Regions from separate parts of the Pantoea sp. CCBC3-3-1 genome, predicted to be linked through region 2. Evidence: predicted binding sites of a transcription regulator. Region 2 holds the regulator's gene; each other region holds the start of a gene.
The links. The regulator LexA, encoded in region 2, represses DNA repair genes until DNA is damaged. The targets are predictions, from matches to a motif close to TNCTGTATGTACATACAGNA.
Positions count from the first base shown of each region.

Region 1: the regulator LexA is predicted to act here: its motif matches at 2,556-2,575, upstream of mutH (DNA mismatch repair endonuclease MutH).
Region 3: the regulator LexA is predicted to act here: its motif matches at 1,954-1,973, upstream of umuD (translesion error-prone DNA polymerase V autoproteolytic subunit).

Region 1 is NZ_CP034363.1:3,962,825-3,968,733, forward strand. It holds gene ptsP (phosphoenolpyruvate--protein phosphotransferase) at 1-1,586, opposite strand, end outside; gene rppH (RNA pyrophosphohydrolase) at 1,599-2,123, opposite strand; gene mutH (DNA mismatch repair endonuclease MutH) at 2,810-3,496, shown strand; gene EHV07_RS18515 (TerC family protein) at 3,566-4,276, shown strand; gene EHV07_RS18520 (YgdI/YgdR family lipoprotein) at 4,453-4,668, shown strand; gene EHV07_RS18525 (NADP(H)-dependent aldo-keto reductase) at 4,882-5,909, shown strand, end outside.
Region 2 is NZ_CP034363.1:282,097-288,005, reverse strand. It holds gene EHV07_RS01130 (conjugal transfer protein TraF) at 1-812, opposite strand, end outside; gene zur (zinc uptake transcriptional repressor Zur) at 1,283-1,798, shown strand; gene EHV07_RS01120 (CsbD family protein) at 2,005-2,214, opposite strand; gene dinF (MATE family efflux transporter DinF) at 2,444-3,778, opposite strand; gene lexA (transcriptional repressor LexA) at 3,887-4,495, opposite strand; gene EHV07_RS01105 (diacylglycerol kinase) at 4,589-4,972, opposite strand; gene plsB (glycerol-3-phosphate 1-O-acyltransferase PlsB) at 5,101-5,909, shown strand, end outside.
Region 3 is NZ_CP034366.1:68,787-74,695, reverse strand. It holds gene umuC (translesion error-prone DNA polymerase V subunit UmuC) at 226-1,500, opposite strand; gene umuD (translesion error-prone DNA polymerase V autoproteolytic subunit) at 1,504-1,932, opposite strand; gene EHV07_RS24265 (hypothetical protein) at 2,400-3,170, opposite strand; gene EHV07_RS24665 (hypothetical protein) at 3,322-3,492, opposite strand; gene EHV07_RS24660 (hypothetical protein) at 3,492-3,665, opposite strand; gene EHV07_RS24260 (hypothetical protein) at 3,668-3,946, opposite strand; gene EHV07_RS24655 (hypothetical protein) at 3,982-4,140, opposite strand; gene EHV07_RS24255 (hypothetical protein) at 4,221-4,430, opposite strand; gene EHV07_RS24250 (hypothetical protein) at 4,430-5,500, opposite strand; gene EHV07_RS24245 (hypothetical protein) at 5,762-5,909, shown strand, end outside.

The DNA of each region.
Region 1 (5,909 bases), 1.3 Mb from region 2:
AGCGTCAGACGGATGCCACGCCAGCCCAGGCAAGGGTTTTCCTCGCTAATAGGCATGTAGGGCAGCTGTTTATCCGCTCCCACATCGAGCGTTCGCAGCGTCACCGGCTTTTCCAGAAACAGTTGCAGCATGCCCTGATACTGCGCGACCTGCTCCTCTTCAGAAGGGAAGCCGCTTTGTAGCATGAAAGGAATTTCCGTGCGGTACAGCCCCACGCCGTCAACCCAGCTACCCAGCGCCTGCTCATGCTCGGCGCTTAATCCGGCATTGAGCATCACCTTTACCGGCTCGCCCGATTTCAGCGCTGCCGGGCATTCCACCACGTCTTCTGCCAGCTTGCTCAGCTCGTTTTCTTCACTGATAAGACGTTGATATTCCTGCACCAGCATCGGTTCTGGATCGACCAGCAGCTCGCCGCGATAGCCATCCACGACCAATAGCCGGCCGTTCAGCAACTCCGGCTGAATATCAGCACCCATCACCGTTGGAATGCCCATCGCGCGAACCATGATCGCCGCGTGAGAATTCGACGCACCGTCACGAACCACGACGCCTGCGAGACGATCGTGCGGCAGCTCCGCCAGCGTTGTCGCCGTCAGTTCATCAGCGACCAGCACAAAGCGTTCAGGCCAGGTATTAGTGCCCTGCACGGTGTCATCGAGGTGAAAAAGCAGGCGCTGCCCCAGCACGCGCAAGTCGCCAGCCCGTTCGCGAAGGTAGCTATCCTGTAAGCTGGCGAACTGATGGACAAACTTCTCAATGACCTTTTTTACGGCCCATTCGGCTACCGATCCGTTATCGATCTCGGTATAGAGATCTTTTTTCAGGCGATTGTCGCTCAGCAGGTGGGAATAGAGATCGAAGATCGCCGCGCTTTCTTTATGCACGCTGGAGGTGAACCGCTTGCTGTAGCGGCGAAACTCGCCGGAGGCTTCATCCATCGCCAGCGACAATCTTTCACGCTCGCGCGCGGTGTCCAGCGTGGAGGCAGCGAAAACATTTTCCAGCGACGGCTGTGTGCTGTCGACCCAGCCTTCGGCAACGGCAACGCCAGGTGCTGCGGCCAGCGCACGAATACGGGTTTGGCGATACTGACCAAACAGGGCATTAAGCTGTGACTGCGACAGAATTGTCGCCATTTGGGTTGCCAGCGTAACCAAAAACGATTCTTCGCTTTCATCAAACTGGCGGTGTTCCCGCTGCTGAACAACCAGCACGCCAAGCAGCTGACGGCGGCTGATAATCGGTACGCCTAAAAAAGAACGGAAACGCTCCTCTTTGACGGCAGGAACATATTTGAAGCTGGGGTGGCTCTGCGCATCGGCGAGGTTAATCGGTTCGGCAAGACGCCCGACCAGCCCGACGATCCCTTCGTCAAAGGCCAGTGCGACGGTGCGGCCTCGTGGCTTTTTCAAGCCGCGAGTCGCCATCAGGTAATAGCAGCGACGATCGTGATCGGCCAGATAGACCGAACACACTTCGGTATCCATCGCCAGGCAGATCTCGTTAACCAGGATATCCAGCGCCTCGGTCAGCCGGGGCGCCCCTGCCACTTTTTCCACTATCTCGCGCAGCTGTGTAAGCATCATCGGAGTGGCTTACCCTCTTTTCCGTCGATAAAGCGCATTGCGCTGTACGGCGTTCTCCTGCAGCGGCATTACTACGCCAGCAAATTCTTTCATCACCCGGCGATAAACGTCGCGCTTGAAAGAGACTACCTGGCGCACCGGATACCAGAAGCTGACCCAGCGCCAGCCGTCAAATTCCGGCGTGCTGCTGGTCTGCATGTTGATATCCGCGTCATTGCACAATAATTGCAGAAGAAACCACTTCTGTTTCTGGCCGATACAAACCGGCTTTGTGTCCCAACGCACCAAACGTTTTGGCAACTTATAGCGTAACCAGTTTCGGGTAGAGGCAAGAATACGGACATCCTTGCGGTGCAAACCGACTTCTTCGAAAAGTTCTCGATACATCGCTTGTTCCGCGGTTTCGCCAGGATTAATGCCTCCCTGAGGAAACTGCCAGGAGTGCTGACCATATCTTCTGGCCCACAACACTTGTCCCTGCCTGTTACAAATTACGATACCAACATTCGGGCGGTAGCCATCATCATCGATCACTGGACTACCTCAAACTAAAACTCGGATGTTCTGATTGTTTCATACTCCTCACAGGCGGTAAACCACTGCTTTGCGGCCTTGAACGGCGCTAATCACGGGATAACTCGCAGTTGGAAACAAAGTTATAAACAGAATTTGCCGATTTTACTCGATCTTATTCACCTTTTCTGTGGATAGCTTTGTGCAGAACTCGGTTAACATTTGGGGAAAACTTTCCAGGCCAGGTAAAAGGCAGAGGAATGTCCGCAGCTTAACCTGCTAAATATCATAGGAATTATCTGGAGAATGGCGCAGCTTCGACACCCTTCATACTCCGGTCACAAAGGCATGATCACCAACTGACCAAAGATCGAACAATGCACCTTTTATCCACAGCTTATGGTGCGATGATAAGCAAAAAAGGGTGAAAAAATGGTAAAATGGTGCCGTCAAGGCTGTAAATCAAAACAGTATTATTGTAAAAAGCGACTTATCCCATTTTTCTGTGGATAACTACGTGTAAGATCCTGTTCATTGTCGGTGACAACTCGCGCATAACCTTGTGGCATGGCTTAGTCATGAGCGGGAGGCAAAATAAAAAGCCATGATTTATCATGCTATTATTCGACTTTTGCACCGCCAGAGTCGGTTAGCCTTCGGCAGGCAAAAAGAGTGGTTATTTTTTAATCAGTTCAAAAAGGTTATTCATGGCATCTGATTTTGTTGCGGTTACGCCCCCTGAAAATGAAACGATCCTGCTGGAGCGGGCGCAGCGGCTGGCAGGTTATACGCTGGGCGAGCTGGCGTTACGAGCCGGTCTGCTGATCCCGCCCGATCTTCGCCGGGATAAAGGCTGGGTCGGCATGCTGCTTGAACGCTACCTGGGTGCCAGCGCCGGCAGTAAGCCAGAACAGGATTTTGCGGAGATTGGCGTGGAGCTGAAAACCATCCCGATCGATGCGCTGGGACGCCCGCTGGAAACAACTTTCGTCTGCGTCGCTCCCCTGACGGGTAACAGCGGCGTAACGTGGGAAACCAGTCACGTGCGTCATAAGCTGACCCGAGTGCTGTGGGTTCCGGTGGAAGGCGAACGCACTATTCCGCTGGCGATACGTCGGGTCGGTGCACCGCTGCTGTGGAGTCCCAGCCAGCAAGAAGAGACTTTGCTGCGCTGTGACTGGGAAGAACTGATGGATATGATTGTGCTTGGCCAGGTCGAACGTATCACCGCGCGGCATGGCGAAGTGCTGCAAATCCGGCCAAAAGCCGCGAACAGTAAAGCGCTTACCGAAGGGATTGGTGAAAATGGTCAACCGATCATGACGTTGCCACGCGGCTTTTACCTGAAAAAAACCTTTACTGCCCCCCTGCTTGCCCGCCATTTTTTACTGTAAAGCTTTAGCTGCTTGCCGCCTGACCAGGTATACTCTTCGTTTACCTTTCGTTTAGGATGCGATGTTAGTATGTTTGATTGGATTGCAGATCCCAATGCCTGGCTGGCGCTGGGTACGCTAACGATTCTTGAAATCGTTCTGGGTATTGATAATATTATTTTCCTCTCTCTGGTTGTCGCCAAACTTCCCAAAAAGCAGCAGCATGCAGCCCGCCGTCTGGGCCTTGCAGGCGCAATGTTGATGCGTCTGGGCCTGTTAGCGTCTATCGCCTGGGTTATTCGTCTGACTACGCCGCTGTTTACCGTGATGGATCACAGCTTCTCCGCCCGTGATTTGATTCTGCTGTTTGGCGGCCTGTTTCTGCTGTGGAAATCCAGCCAGGAAATCCATGAAACCATTGAAGGCGGCGAAGAAGAGCATCAGACCAACGTTCACTCATTTTTCGGCGCTATCGTGCAGATTATGCTGCTGGATATTATCTTCAGCCTTGATTCGGTCATTACGGCGGTCGGGCTCTCCGATCATCTGATTATCATGATGGCGGCGGTGGTTATTTCCGTTGGCGTGATGATGTTCGCGGCCCGTACGATTGGCGAATTTGTCGAGCGTCATCCTTCGGTGAAAATGCTGGCGCTGAGTTTCCTGATCCTGGTTGGCTTTACGCTGATGCTGGAAAGTTTCAGCGTCCACGTGCCTAAAGGCTATATCTATTTCGCCATGTTCTTCTCTATGGCCGTAGAGTGCCTGAATTTGCTGCGTAATAAAAAGAATCACGCTTAATAGTGCCTGGCCGGTTTTGCCGGCCAGTTTCCTCCTGCCCCCTGGTCATATCACTTTACGAAAAATGTCAATGTTCTGACGTGCTGATGCCATAAATTCAGAGTTCTGCGGTTACGTATTGCGCAAAAATACGCTATTACTACTCCAACAAGTTACAGCAGCTAAGGGAGCAAAATATGAAGGTACTGTCTGGCGCAGTGGTGCTGATGCTGGCCACACTGCTCGGTGGATGTAGTAGCGATTACGTGATGGCAACCCGGGATGGCAAGATGATTATGACGCAGGGAAAACCTGAAATAGATAAAGATACGGGCCTGGTCAAATATACCGATAGCTCAGGTCATGAATTACAAATCAATGGTGATGACGTCTCATCGATTGTGGAACGTTAATCTTTTATAGCAGAACGCCAGGCATCCGATCCGCTTTCGCCACCGCAATATTAACGCTGGGGTGGCGCCGTAGCACTTCCCGATAAATCGCCTCTTCCCCCTCTTGCACCTGACGGTTATAGTCAAAAGCCGGACTGCGGCAGTATCTCCGCGCTTTGCAGTAGCAAAAGGTCCAGGTTCAGCTTTTAATAATGAAAAAAAGGAAGCCGGCAAATGCACTATCATCGTATCCCCCACAGCACGCTGGAAGTTAGCCGCCTTGGTTTAGGCACTATGACGTTTGGCGAACAGAACAGCGAAGCCGATGCTCATGCCCAGCTGGATTTAGCACTACGTTCAGGTATTAATTTTATTGATACCGCCGAAATGTATCCGGTGCCGCCGCGCCCGGAAACGCAGGGACTCACGGAAAAATATATCGGCAGCTGGCTGAAGGCTCGCGGCAGCCGTGACAAAATCGTGCTGGCCTCTAAAGTCGCTGGTCCGATACGCGGCACCGACGCGTCTATTCGTCCGGGCCAGGCGCTGGATCGTAAAAATATCCGCGAGGCGCTGGATGCCAGCCTGAAACGGCTTAACACGGATTATCTGGATCTCTATCAGCTGCACTGGCCGCAGCGGCAGACCAATTACTTCGGCAAGCTGAATTATGACTATGCCGAGAGTACGGCAACGGTTACGCTGCTGGAAACGCTGGAGGCGCTAAACGAACAGGTTCGGGCTGGAAAAATTCGCTACATTGGCGTGTCTAACGAAACGCCATGGGGCGTGATGCGCTACCTGCAACTGGCAGAAAAGCATGAGCTGCCACGCATCGTCAGTATCCAGAACCCCTATAGCCTGCTGAACCGCAGCTTTGAGGTTGGCCTGGCAGAAATCAGCCAGCACGAAGGCGTAGAGCTGCTGGCCTATTCCTGCCTGGCGTTTGGTACGCTAAGCGGAAAATATCTCAACGGCGCAAAACCGGAAGGCGCTCGCAATACGCTATTCAGCCGCTTTACGCGTTACAGCGGCGAACAGGCACAGCTGGCCATTGCGGAATATGTCGCGCTGGCCAAAAAGCATAATTTAGATCCTTCGCAGATGGCGCTGGCTTTTGTGCGTCAGCAGCCGTTTGTCGCCAGCACGTTGCTGGGTGCTACCACGCTGGAACAGCTTAAGATCAATATTGACAGCTACAATCTGACGCTGGATGAAGAGGTGATGCAGGCGCTGGAAGCGATTCACCGTCGTTATACTTT
Region 2 (5,909 bases):
CCGGCATCAAGGTTAAAACCGGTGTTAGTGTTCTTGTAACGGCCGTTGGTGAAATCTGATTTATCGTAGTTGTAAACCGAAGCGCTGTAGTTATACAGGTAGGTTTTTTGCAGCTTTGGCGTCACGCCAACGGAAACCGGATGGCCCGCGATATTAAATTCATGCGCCACGGCGATGCCGTAATCATAAACAATCGCGCCACGTCCTAATGCAGCGGAGGTCAGACGCTCCAGGTTGCCTGGCAGAGGGCCATCAGCAATGCCCTGTAAATAATCGATATCGCCCTGACTGACATCAGCCGTTACGTGTGCTGTGCCATAAGCCTTAGTGACAAACGCGAAAGGCAGGACGCTGTTGGGGACGGTAACGGCCACGGCAGCACCCGCTGTTGCATAGGCTTTGCCACCTTTAATAGCACGTAGCTGGCTCGCAAGGTCGCCTGCCGCAGCCTGAACGCGTGGATAATCAGCGATCAGCGAAAAAATATCCTGATCGGCAATATCCTGATAACGATCTACGCTGTCGGTAAGAGCGTCGACTTTATCTATCAGCTTTTTTTTGTCCGACAGCTGTGCGCCCGCAGCAGGCAGAATAATACTGACGTCATCTTCTGGTTGGGCTTTGGTCATCAATGCCGGGTTAGCCAAAACTGCCGTACCGTAAGTTGAAGAAGCGACGCCCGTTCCGCCCATCGCATCGTTACGCGCATCGTAATAGTTACCGGCGGCAATGGCACTTAAGGGAGCCAGAAACAAAACGGGGAAAAACGCAGGCCGGGAGAACCTGTTCAGTTTGCTGATTTTTTTGACCATTTACCTTAAACCCTTCCAGAAAAAGGAGGCAGCGCTTGATATAAGCGTGCAGCGTGCGAATGTCTGCATCATGACGATAAAGACGACAAGTCATTGCCAGGAATTCAGTAACAATGCGGGGGTTTTTCTGCTCATTGAGGAATGATTTATCTGCTATCTGCCTAATTGATAAGCATATTGCTGAATGTTGATTCGCTGAACATTCAGAAACCCTTATATAAAAAGTAGACAGGAACATTTCAGCCTGCAATCGCAATTTTACAAATCCTTAAAAAACTACTGGTACGGAAAAATGTTCGCTGCTCTGAACGTTCCCGGATAACGATGGAAAAGGATTACAACCAGACATTGCTGGAGTGATATGGGCGTTTTTTGTGCGGCGAAAAGCGAGGGAACCCGGCGATGGGGAGATTCGGCGTTTTGCTGCCTCTGTGATAACATAACACTCTGATCCAGCCTGGGGGAAAGTTATGAACGTAAGCAGTCCTGAAAAAATCTTGTCGCAGGCAGAAGCTATCTGTCTACAGCGCAATGTCAGGTTGACGCCTCAGCGCCTGGAAGTGCTCCGCTTGATGAGCCAACACCATGGGGCAATCAGCGCCTATGACCTGTTGGATCTGTTGCGAAGCAGCGAGCCGCAGGCAAAACCGCCAACGGTCTATCGCGCGCTGGATTTCCTGCTGGAACAGGGGTTTGTGCATCGGGTTGAATCAACCAATAGCTATGTCGTCTGCCATCATTTCGAACAGCCCTCCCATACTTCGGCAATGCTTATCTGCGATCGCTGCGGCGCGGTAGCTGAACAACATGCAGAAGGCGTCGAAAATATTTTAAAATCACTGGCCCTGAGCACGGGCTTTGCGCTGGCCAATAGCGTGATTGAAGCGCATGGATTATGCAAAAAATGTGTGGAAGTTGAAGCCTGTCAACACCATGATGCCTGCCAGCACGATCATACCGTAACAGCAAAAAAACGCGGGCGTTGATTAGGGGATATATCAGAAAGGATTAAGTGGCACCTTCCTTGTGCCTTGCCAGGAACTTCTTCCTGCTACGCTTAAGTACTTTCAGCGCTGTACAGGTTCAGAACAGTGGTAGGAGCACCGTCCCGAACCCTGAGTTACCTGCTGAAAGCTGTCAGGACAGTACGGGGAGCACTGCCTGGCACTTGCCTGTAGGCTATTGAAGGCGGTCAGAAACGATGGTCGTTGGTGCTTTCCCAGTCGCTGACTTCTTTTTCCGCCTGGTCTTTAGCATAACCGTAGCGTTCCTGGATTTTGCCCACAAGCTGATCGCGTTTACCTTCTACGACAGTCATATCATCGTCGGTCAGCTTGCCCCATTTTTCTTTCACTTTACCTTTTAACTGCTTCCAGTTACCGCCGGCTTCGTCTTTATTCATTTTTTGCTCCTTACCTTAGGTTTTAACAGTTTCTTGGCTTTCGTTTCAGCAAAACGGCTTGCAGCAACATAAAACGCTGCTTAAGTGCTTAACGTACAGATAATTGTAGTAGAAGATGGCGACTTTGCCTGGCTGAACGCTATTTTTAGGTTAAAAAATTTTGCAACAGCGGCGCAAAAAACAGAAAATATTTGGTATATCAGTGACTAGCGAAGCGGCAGGCAAGAAGTTACAAATTCTGACAGGGCGTAAACCAGCTGTTATGTCGCCAGTGGTAGCGCCAAATTGCCCATAAGGAAAGCCCGCGTAAAGTCAGAAAAACGGTGACGGCCAGCCATAAAGCATGATTGCCCAGCGAAGGCACCAATAACAGCGTGGCGCCATAACCCAATGCGGCTATCACCATGCCGTTGCGCATTTCACTGGCTCGCGTAGCGCCAATAAACATGCCATCCAGCAGATAGCACCATACGCCGCAGATCGGCAACAGAATTTGCCAGAACAGATAGCGATCGGCTTGCTGTTGCAGTTCAGGAAGTGAAGTAAGTAGCGCAACAATATGCGTACCTGCCAGCGCATAGATGACCGAAAACATCAGCGCGACCAGGCCAGCCTGACGACAGGCTGCCTGCCAGACGACCAGAAGCTTTTGAGCATCCCGTGCGCCCCAGGCTTCGCCAGAGCAAGCTTCAACCGCATAGGCAAAACCATCGAGCGCATAGGCAGTAAAGGTCAGAAACATCAGTAAAACAGCGTTAACGGCTACTGTATCGCTACCCAGCCTCGCGCCAAAGAAGGTCAGCGAGACAAAGCAGAGTTGCAGGAGCAATGAGCGCAGCATAATGTCACGATTAAGCCGCAGCAAACGACCAACATTGCCTCGCCAGGCCTTTTTCAGCAGGGGAAAAGAGACGCCGCGCATTTTCAGAACGTGCCATACCATGACCAGCCCGACCATCAACGTGACGTATTCGGCAATCGCGGTTGCGGCTGCTGCGCCCTCAACGCCCCACTTCAATCCGATGACAAACCACAGGTCGAGCAGAACATTCACCAGGTTACCCACCACCAGCAGAACAACAGGCGCACGCGCATACTGAACGCCTAACAGCCAGCCGAGCAGCACAAGGTTAGCCAGCATTGCCGGCGCGCTCAGCCAGCGAATATGCATGAACAGTGCCGCCTGATGCAAAACGTCACTGTTCCCGCCAACCAGCGACAGAGCAAGATGAGTAAGGGGAGTTTTAAAGAGGATAAAAGCCAGCCCGGCAAACAGCGCGATCAGCAAAGGCTGCATCAGCGCCCGAGCTAATGCGGGTTTGTCATTAGCGCCAAATGCCTGAGCGGTCAGACCGGTGGTGCTCATCCGTAAAAACAGCAGCAGCATAAACAGAAAGCTGGTGGTCGTTGTTCCTACTGCGACGCCGCCCAGGTAAACGGGACTGTCCAGATGGCCAATAACGGCAGTATCAACCAGGCCCAGCAGCGGCACGGTAATATTGGAAAGGATCATCGGCAGCGCCAGCCGCCAGAGGTGTTTGTCTGAGGAGGTTATTAATCGCATCATCATCCACTGCGCGACAGGATTACATTAGCGGTCCACAGCCGAACGGGACATTACGGCCAGAGGAGACGCGCCGCGGGAGCAACGGCGCGTACAAAACAGGGAAGCTTAAAGCCAGTTGCCGTTGCGGATAACGCCGACGGCCAGCCCTTCAATTGAGAAAGTCTGCTGACGCAGATCGACAACAATTGGCTGAAATTCACTGTTTTCAGGCAGCAGTTGAACAATATTACCCTGCTTTTTCAGCCGCTTGACGGTGACTTCATCGTCAATGCGCGCAACCACGACCTGACCATTACGCACGTCCTGCGTTTTATGCACGGCCAGTAAATCACCATCCATAATACCAATATCTTTCATCGACATGCCGCTAACGCGCAGCAGGAAATCAGCGCCAGGCTTAAACAAATCGGGATCGACCTGATAATGCCCTTCAATATGTTGTTCAGCCAGCAGCGGTTCGCCCGCCGCAACGCGTCCAACCAGCGGCAAACCGCCTTCTTCTTCCATCATCAGGCGGATACCGCGTGATGCGCCAGAAACAATTTCGATGACGCCTTTACGCGCCAGCGCTTTCAGATGTTCTTCAGCCGCATTCGGGGAACGGAAACCGAGCTGCGTGGCGATCTCTGCCCGTGTCGGTGGCATACCGGTCTGGTTAATATGGTCGCGAATCAGGTCGTAAACCTGCTGCTGCCTTGCCGTTAGTGCTTTCATCCCGCCCCCTGGTTGTTTATACAGTCGACTGTGAGTATATACAGGTATTTGCCGGTTGAAAACTATAAAGTTGAGTAAAAAACGACTGTTACGTTAATTTTGGAAAACATGCCGCAAATGAGGAATCAACAGCATTACCCAAACAAAAAGAGCCAGTAGAGTAGCCAGTAACACCGCAGCGGAGCCCATGTCTTTTGCGCGGCCGGCAAGCGGATGAATATCGCTGCTGATGCGGTCGACTACTGCTTCAATGGCGCTGTTAAGAAGTTCGACGATGATGACCATAATGACGGACCCCACCAGCAGTACACGGGTTATCGCGTCTACGTCCAGCCAGCAGGCAATCAGAATGGCGGCAAGCGCCGCTAACGATTCCTGCCTGAAAGCGGCTTCGTGCTGCCAGGCCGCGCGCAGACCTTTCCATGAGTAGCCCGCAGCTTTAATGATGCGAGTCAAACCAGTGACGTTATTTGCCATAATCAGGGAACCCTTTGTAAAGTTTAGCGTCAATGTGTGGGTGCAGCACATTTTGCAACACCACAGATCTCACTGGCGCTTTCTGGTATGCTTGCGGCGCTTTGCTAACAAGAGGCTTCATGTTGTCTATGTCAGGTTGGCGTAACTTATATTATAACTTATTGAATTTACCCGTTAAATTTCTGGTAAAGAGTAAGGCGATCCCCGCCGAGCCGGTCGCTGAACTGGGACTCGATACGTCGCGTCCTATTATGTACGTGCTGCCGTACGATTCAAAGGCCGATCTGCTGGCGCTGCGTGAGCAATGCCGCAAAGAGGATCTGCCCGATCCGCTGGATCCGTTAGAAATCGACGGTACGGTGTTGCCACGTCATGTGTTTATCCATGATGGCCCACGCGTGTTCCCTTACTTTGTGCCAAATCTGGAATCGGTCAAGCTGTTCCATGAGTACCTGGATCTGCACCGCAGCAACCCGCTGCTCGATGTGCAGATGGTGCCCGTTTCCGTCATGTTTGGCCGTGCGCCAGGCCGCGAAGTACAAGGGGATGAGCAACCGCATCTGCGCGTGTTGAACGGCATCCAAAAGTTCTTTGCCGTCCTGTGGCTGGGACGCGACAGCTTTGTGCGTTTCTCACCCATGGTCTCTCTACGCCGTATGGCGACGGAACATGGCACTGACAAATCTATCGCGCAGAAGCTGGCTCGCGTAGCCCGTATGCACTTCGCTCGTCAGCGACTGGCTGCGGTTGGCCCGCGCCTGCCGGTACGTCAGGATCTGTTCAGCAAGCTGCTCCAGTCCAAAGCCATTGCCAAAGCGGTGGAAGATGAAGCGCGCAGCAAGAAAATTTCCCACGAAAAAGCCCAGCAGAATGCCGTTGAGCTGATGGAAGAGATCGCCGCCGACTTCTCTTATGAGGCGATCCGTCTTACGGACCG
Region 3 (5,909 bases), on a different replicon from region 2:
TTTAAAGAGCGCACCCTTGCGGGATGAACTTAATATATCTATTTATAGTGATATTGTAAAGTGATTTAGTGATACTAAAGCATACATAGTGATATTTAACGCCAACAGCAATCACGACGGGGACGCCAGATACTGGCCATTGCCATTTGATGCTAGCCCGCTAATTCTCAGTTACTTGGCGCGCGAGCGCATGGGCGTCGAAAATAGTACATACCACATACCGGATTAAGTCAGTCTGGCAGTTGGAATGTCTTTCCACCTCGTTGTCCATGCGGGAGAAAGCATATCCCGTTTCATCTGCCACTCAGGGTCGATACCCTGGCCAGCAAACCAGATTTTACCCAACCCTGAATGGTTCACCTTATCCAGCACCGCCATCAGCTTTTCACTGTTAGCCCGAGGCTGATACTCATCAAACAGGCTGAGCTGTGCGAGCGCTTCCGGGCAGAAATCTCCAAGCATAATGCCCGCTTTGGCGTACCGGTGGCCATCCCGCCAGATGTGCTTCAGGCTGCGCATTGCGACCGCAATAATATCCCGCGTGTCCTGTGTGGCCACGCGTAACTTTTCGCCCGCCACGTTGCCGTAATACACCTCACCCGGACTGAAAGGTGAGGTCTTGATAAATGCCGAGATGTGCCGACAGTACTGGCCTTCCTGACGTAATTTTTCCGCAGCCCGTTCAGCATGTTTGCAAAGTGCCTGCTGCATATCGTCCAGTAATGTGACGCGCTGGCCAAAGCTCCTGCTACAGACAATTTGCTGTTTTGTAGGCGGCGCCTCTTCCAGCGCAATGCAGGATTCGCCAGCCAGCTCCCTGACCGTTCGTTCAAGTACCACGCTAAAGTTTTTCCGGATGAAGGCAGTGTTGCTGCGTGCCAGATCGAGGGCAGTGATGACGCCCATTGCATTCAGTTTTTTGCTGATGCGACGGCCAACGCCCCATACCTCCTCAACAGGCTGCCGCGAAAGCAACTTTTCTGTACGCACTGGATTATTATATGTTAGAGCAAGGACGCCACCGAACTGGGGCCACTCTTTACTTGCCCACTGCGCTGATTTTGCTAATGTTTTTGTCGGTGCCATGCCTACACCGACTGTCAGACCGGTCACCGCTTTTACCCGCTCACGAACCTGCCGACCAAAGTCTTCAAATGGCATAGCGCGATCGACGCCGGCGATGCCGAGAAACATCTCGTCAATACTGTATTGCTCCACAGCCGGCGACAGCTCTTCAAGCACGCGCATTACCCGCTGGCTCATGTCATGGTAGAGCGAATAATTGCTGGAGAAGGCTACGACATGGCGGGCGAAAGATTGCGTCTTCAGCTGAAACCACGGCACGCCCATTTTGATACCCAGCCGCTTAGCTTCGGCACTGCGCGCAATCACACACCCATCATTGTTCGACAACACAATGACCGGCGCATGTTTCAGATCGGGCCGGAATACCTTCTCGCAGCTGGCATAGAAACTGTTCACATCGGCAAGGGCAAACATCATTCACCCACGTGTTGCGTGAATAAACCACATCACCACGCCGAATATTTCTAGTGAATCCGGGTCAGGGTAAAGGGTGGGGAAAGCGGGATTCATCGGGCGGAGAGCGAGGCGCGGATGAGTCTGCAAGACTTTAACGGTAAATTCACCGTCGATGGCAGCCACCACTATATCGCCGTGCAGAGCCTTCTCTGATTTATCAACAACCAGCAGATCGCCGTCCTTGATGCCTGCCTCAGTCATGCTGTGGCCGACAGCCCGGACAAAATAGGTGGCGCTGCGGTGGCGAATACATAGTTCATTCAGATCGAGTTCTGCATCAATATAGTCCTGAGCCGGGCTGGGGAATCCTGCCGCACACCCGTCGGCGAAAAAGGGTAGCAGAATGATTTCGGGTTCGGAAACGGGGCTGTGTATGGCTAAAGACGACATTGTATTTTCTCCTTTTAAAATAACTGTATATATAAACAGTATATTCGAGAGAGGAAATTGTCACTTCTCTTTTTGAGAACGCCGGGGCTAAAATTGCGGGAAACATCCGGAAATAAGCGATAGTGACCAAGAAAAATTAATCAGTCATCTGCCAGAAACGGACAAAAAAGCTTTTAACGTACAATAACTTCCGTTTCCCAAGCTGACCCCTATCATTCCTGTGGAGGGTTGGGGGCCAACCGTACGAGAACTGGATGGCGAGTTTCAAATAATGCTCTATCTGGCGACGCTGATCCTCGCTTTGTAGTGCTCAGATAATAAGCATGTTGTAATTAAAGTGAGTGATTCGGTCGTTGAGTTTGATGATAAGCATATTTGGGGAGCGCATACGTTGCAGTTGATATAGCGGTCAGGAGATTTAATGGCCCGCTGGCTTCGTAGCTGGTGGTGAATTCCACCAGCTGGAACTACGGCTTCTTAACCCATTTTTCGGTTTTAGCAACCTTACCAGCCAGCCACTTAGGCTGTGCCCCCATCTGCGAAGCATAAGTGTACATGGGAAAGCTTCTCCAGAATGCTTCGATAGCATCCGAAAACTCTACGAATTGAGCTTCACTTACCTTAAGCTGTTCCGGCCTGGGGTCTGAATATCTTGGCATGCTGTGAGCAAAGGTTTGCGGGTAATACTCCGGGAAGGTTTCAATCAGCGTTTTATGAGATTGGCCATAGCCATGCTTGTAAACATTCACCACCAGACGGCAGGCATTAATTTTTGGGTAGAAAGGTTTACCTGTAACACCCAGACCTATCCAGTCCATCAGTTCGATCACCTGAGGTAAATCCAGATTCCAAATCATCGGCTCCCAGATATCCCTATCCTGCCAATGACTAACTTCTCTGGACAACTTATCACGCAGAGCTTTATCAAATTGATGGTACATTCCCGCAGTCAGCGCCAAGGTGACTATATTTTGCATCTCATGTAAGTTTAAGTAGTGAGATATCCCCTCCTGATAAGCACGCTCAGCAGAATCAAATTCATCGTCATAGTCAGGGTTAAAACTTCGTCCTAGCGCCTCATAAACTTGCTGTTCCTTTTTGTCCGCTTCCCTGCTTATATCATTAAACTGCGAAAGTAAGCGTCGACGGGCTTCAGCAACATAAAACGTATGAGGCTCAAGGATAATCATGAGATCTAGATTATCGAAATAGAACGTCGTTATATCGTGTTTTGCCATGATGCCTCTAACGATGCCTTGGGCTTCCTAAATCCACTTAAGTGAGTAACCAAAGCACCTATTAATTAATCAGAATGGCCTCAACTCCGCTAATGAGACCTGGTAAATAGGACTGGTCTATCCCTATCAAAGCATTATTTTTCCTTACGGCTCAGTGCATGTAGATGGTTCTGGCAATCGCCAGCTGAAGAAGTACTGCCAGCACGGCCATGGTGATTATCTTCGACTTACCACGCCTCCAGCCTTCGAACCTCAGCACGAACAGCAGCCAGGTGATCAGAATTGCCATCAAAACTACCTGGCCTAACATCATGCCGCTCATTATTGCGCTCCTTTCCCTGGTGAAAACACGTAAACCGGTATGGCATCGTCCAGCTGGTTGCCCAGATACAGACGGCCGGTGCGCGGCTCCGCATAGCCTAGCGTTATTATACTCATTTCCGTCACCGGGTCAGGGTGATGAAACAGCTCGGCCTTGTTTCCTTTGCGGCGCATGATCAATTCCCCTCAATCAAGCATAAGACGACAGTATCAAGCGCAGCATCTTCGGAGTTAACCAGCCGCCATGCCTGCATGTCTTTAGACCCGCCTTCAGGCCCAGCGATAATATCGACTTTACGCCAGGCGGTGTAAAACCAGCCTTTGTCGCCGTCGATCGGCAGATCGTCGCCAGCGGCACGAAAAAGAGACAGCAGGAGAGACTGGTCAGCGGTAGGCGCCTCGCCGATTTCGGAAGCATAAGCGTTAATGAATGCAATAATTGCAGGGTTTTTCATAGGTGGCGACCTCTTCTATATTTGTGGTGGCTGCTTCACAGCCCTTTGTTGATTTTTTTCAACCAGCCTTGGTATTTAGCTAACTGCTGAGCGGCATCGTTCCTGGTGCTGTGATGCGAGAGAAACAAGTTCGCACCACTATTTTTGTTGCCTTCACGAACGTACAAATCGAACCCATGATTTTTGTCTGTCATGATTACTTCGGTGAGCTGCAGGTTTGGCCACCGGCTCACATACGATATAAATTGCTCTCTGTTCACCGCCTTTCCTTAGGCTAACGCTTGAAATCAAACAGCATGGAAACGTCGAACGATGCGAGTACATCGTCCATGCCGTAGTCACGTATAACTGCAGCGGCGGCCTTCTCCATTTCCGCTTTAAAGGCGAGATAGCCCGCTTCTGTCATTTTGCTGGTTCCCCAGTCGAGCGCATCGCGCGCGGCCGCTGTGAACTTGGCGCTGCTGGTTGTAATTTCAGTAGCCATTACGCTGCTTCCTCTGGCGAACAGGTTGAAATAACAAGCGGTGAGCTTGCGCGCGCCTTTATCTGGATTGGCTCTTGTGGAGTCAGTCGATCCCGAATAGTTGTAAGACTTTTTAAGGCGGCTTCACGTTGTTCTGCATAAGCACGGCCAGCGGCAGTGATCTGGTCGACAATCTGGATGATGTCGTAATGAAACATGGCGTTCGTCATTTCCATCCAACTGACAAGCTCGGAAACTGAATGGCGGACCAGGGCTTGAGTTATTTCCAGCTGAGCGCCGCCGGGCTGAGCGGGTAACTCTTTCACCAGCTGCAGTGCGTGTTCAACCACCGGCAGGCGTATAGCGCTTGTCTGACCTACCCCTTTGAATGACAAATAAATGTCCAGGCTGCCGAATTTATTCAGCATGCCGCGAGCATAATCCGGCGTCGCGTCACCGATAGTGATCGCCAACCGATGCGCTTTAACGATCGTTGCCCAGTGCTGAACAGCTGAGGTAAGGCATTTCTCTCGGGATACAGTACTGCCTTTGTGATCGGTGTAAGTCACCGGCACAGCCACCAGCTGGCGTGGACGTGTGCAGGATACATCTTCAAATACGGCCAGCAGCTCCTGAGATTCTTTCTCAGTAATGCAAAGCGCGCGGTGCGCCCGGCGAACCCCACCACGTAGGGAACTTACACGTTTGCGTAGGTACTTTGCACTGCGCTCCAGGCGGGCTGGGCTTTTGGTAATATCAATGGCGCGCTGCAATGTTTGTTCTGCTTCGCACAGCTTTGCGGCAGCTTCAGCAACTTGCCTAGCCTTTGGCGGACGGGACTTTGGGAATGCGGCTTTTGCCTCTTTCCACTTATCCATAAAGTAAGGCTTCTCATCACGGCCGATAACAAAGAACAGAGCGATCTCACCCTCACGGCTACCCTCTTCCTCAACCAGTCCGCTGGTGAAATTTTCTCTCAGGCGAAAATCTGCAAAATCTACCAGGTCACGCGGCCCCTCTATGCACATCATGATGCGACCACGATTCGTATCTTCTGAATCATTCTTAGGTACTTCGAATGCTCTTGGCATGAATTTTCCTTCTCAATTACTTCTGTGTTTGGCGTGAAATCAATATAACTACTCCTAAACATTAAGCCAAGTATTTTTAGTATCCTTTGTAATGCAAACTATAAACATAAAACTCATAAAATCAGACATTTTTTATTAATAACTTGATCTTTTAGTATCTTCAAATGATGATTTTTGTACATACCCCTATTGCAGATAGGAACAAATGTTCCTATTATGATTTCAACGCGACACAGGCCCGAAATTGATGGAGAGAAAATTATGATGACCACTACAGCAGCCTTGATTATTCGCATCGCATACGACGCGCAGTTACGCTTAAAGAAGTCCCTGAAAGAGTCAAAGCAGTACGTCGCTAAGAAATCTAGCCTGCAACAGAGCGCAGCCTATTCGGCAGAAGAGAAAGAAG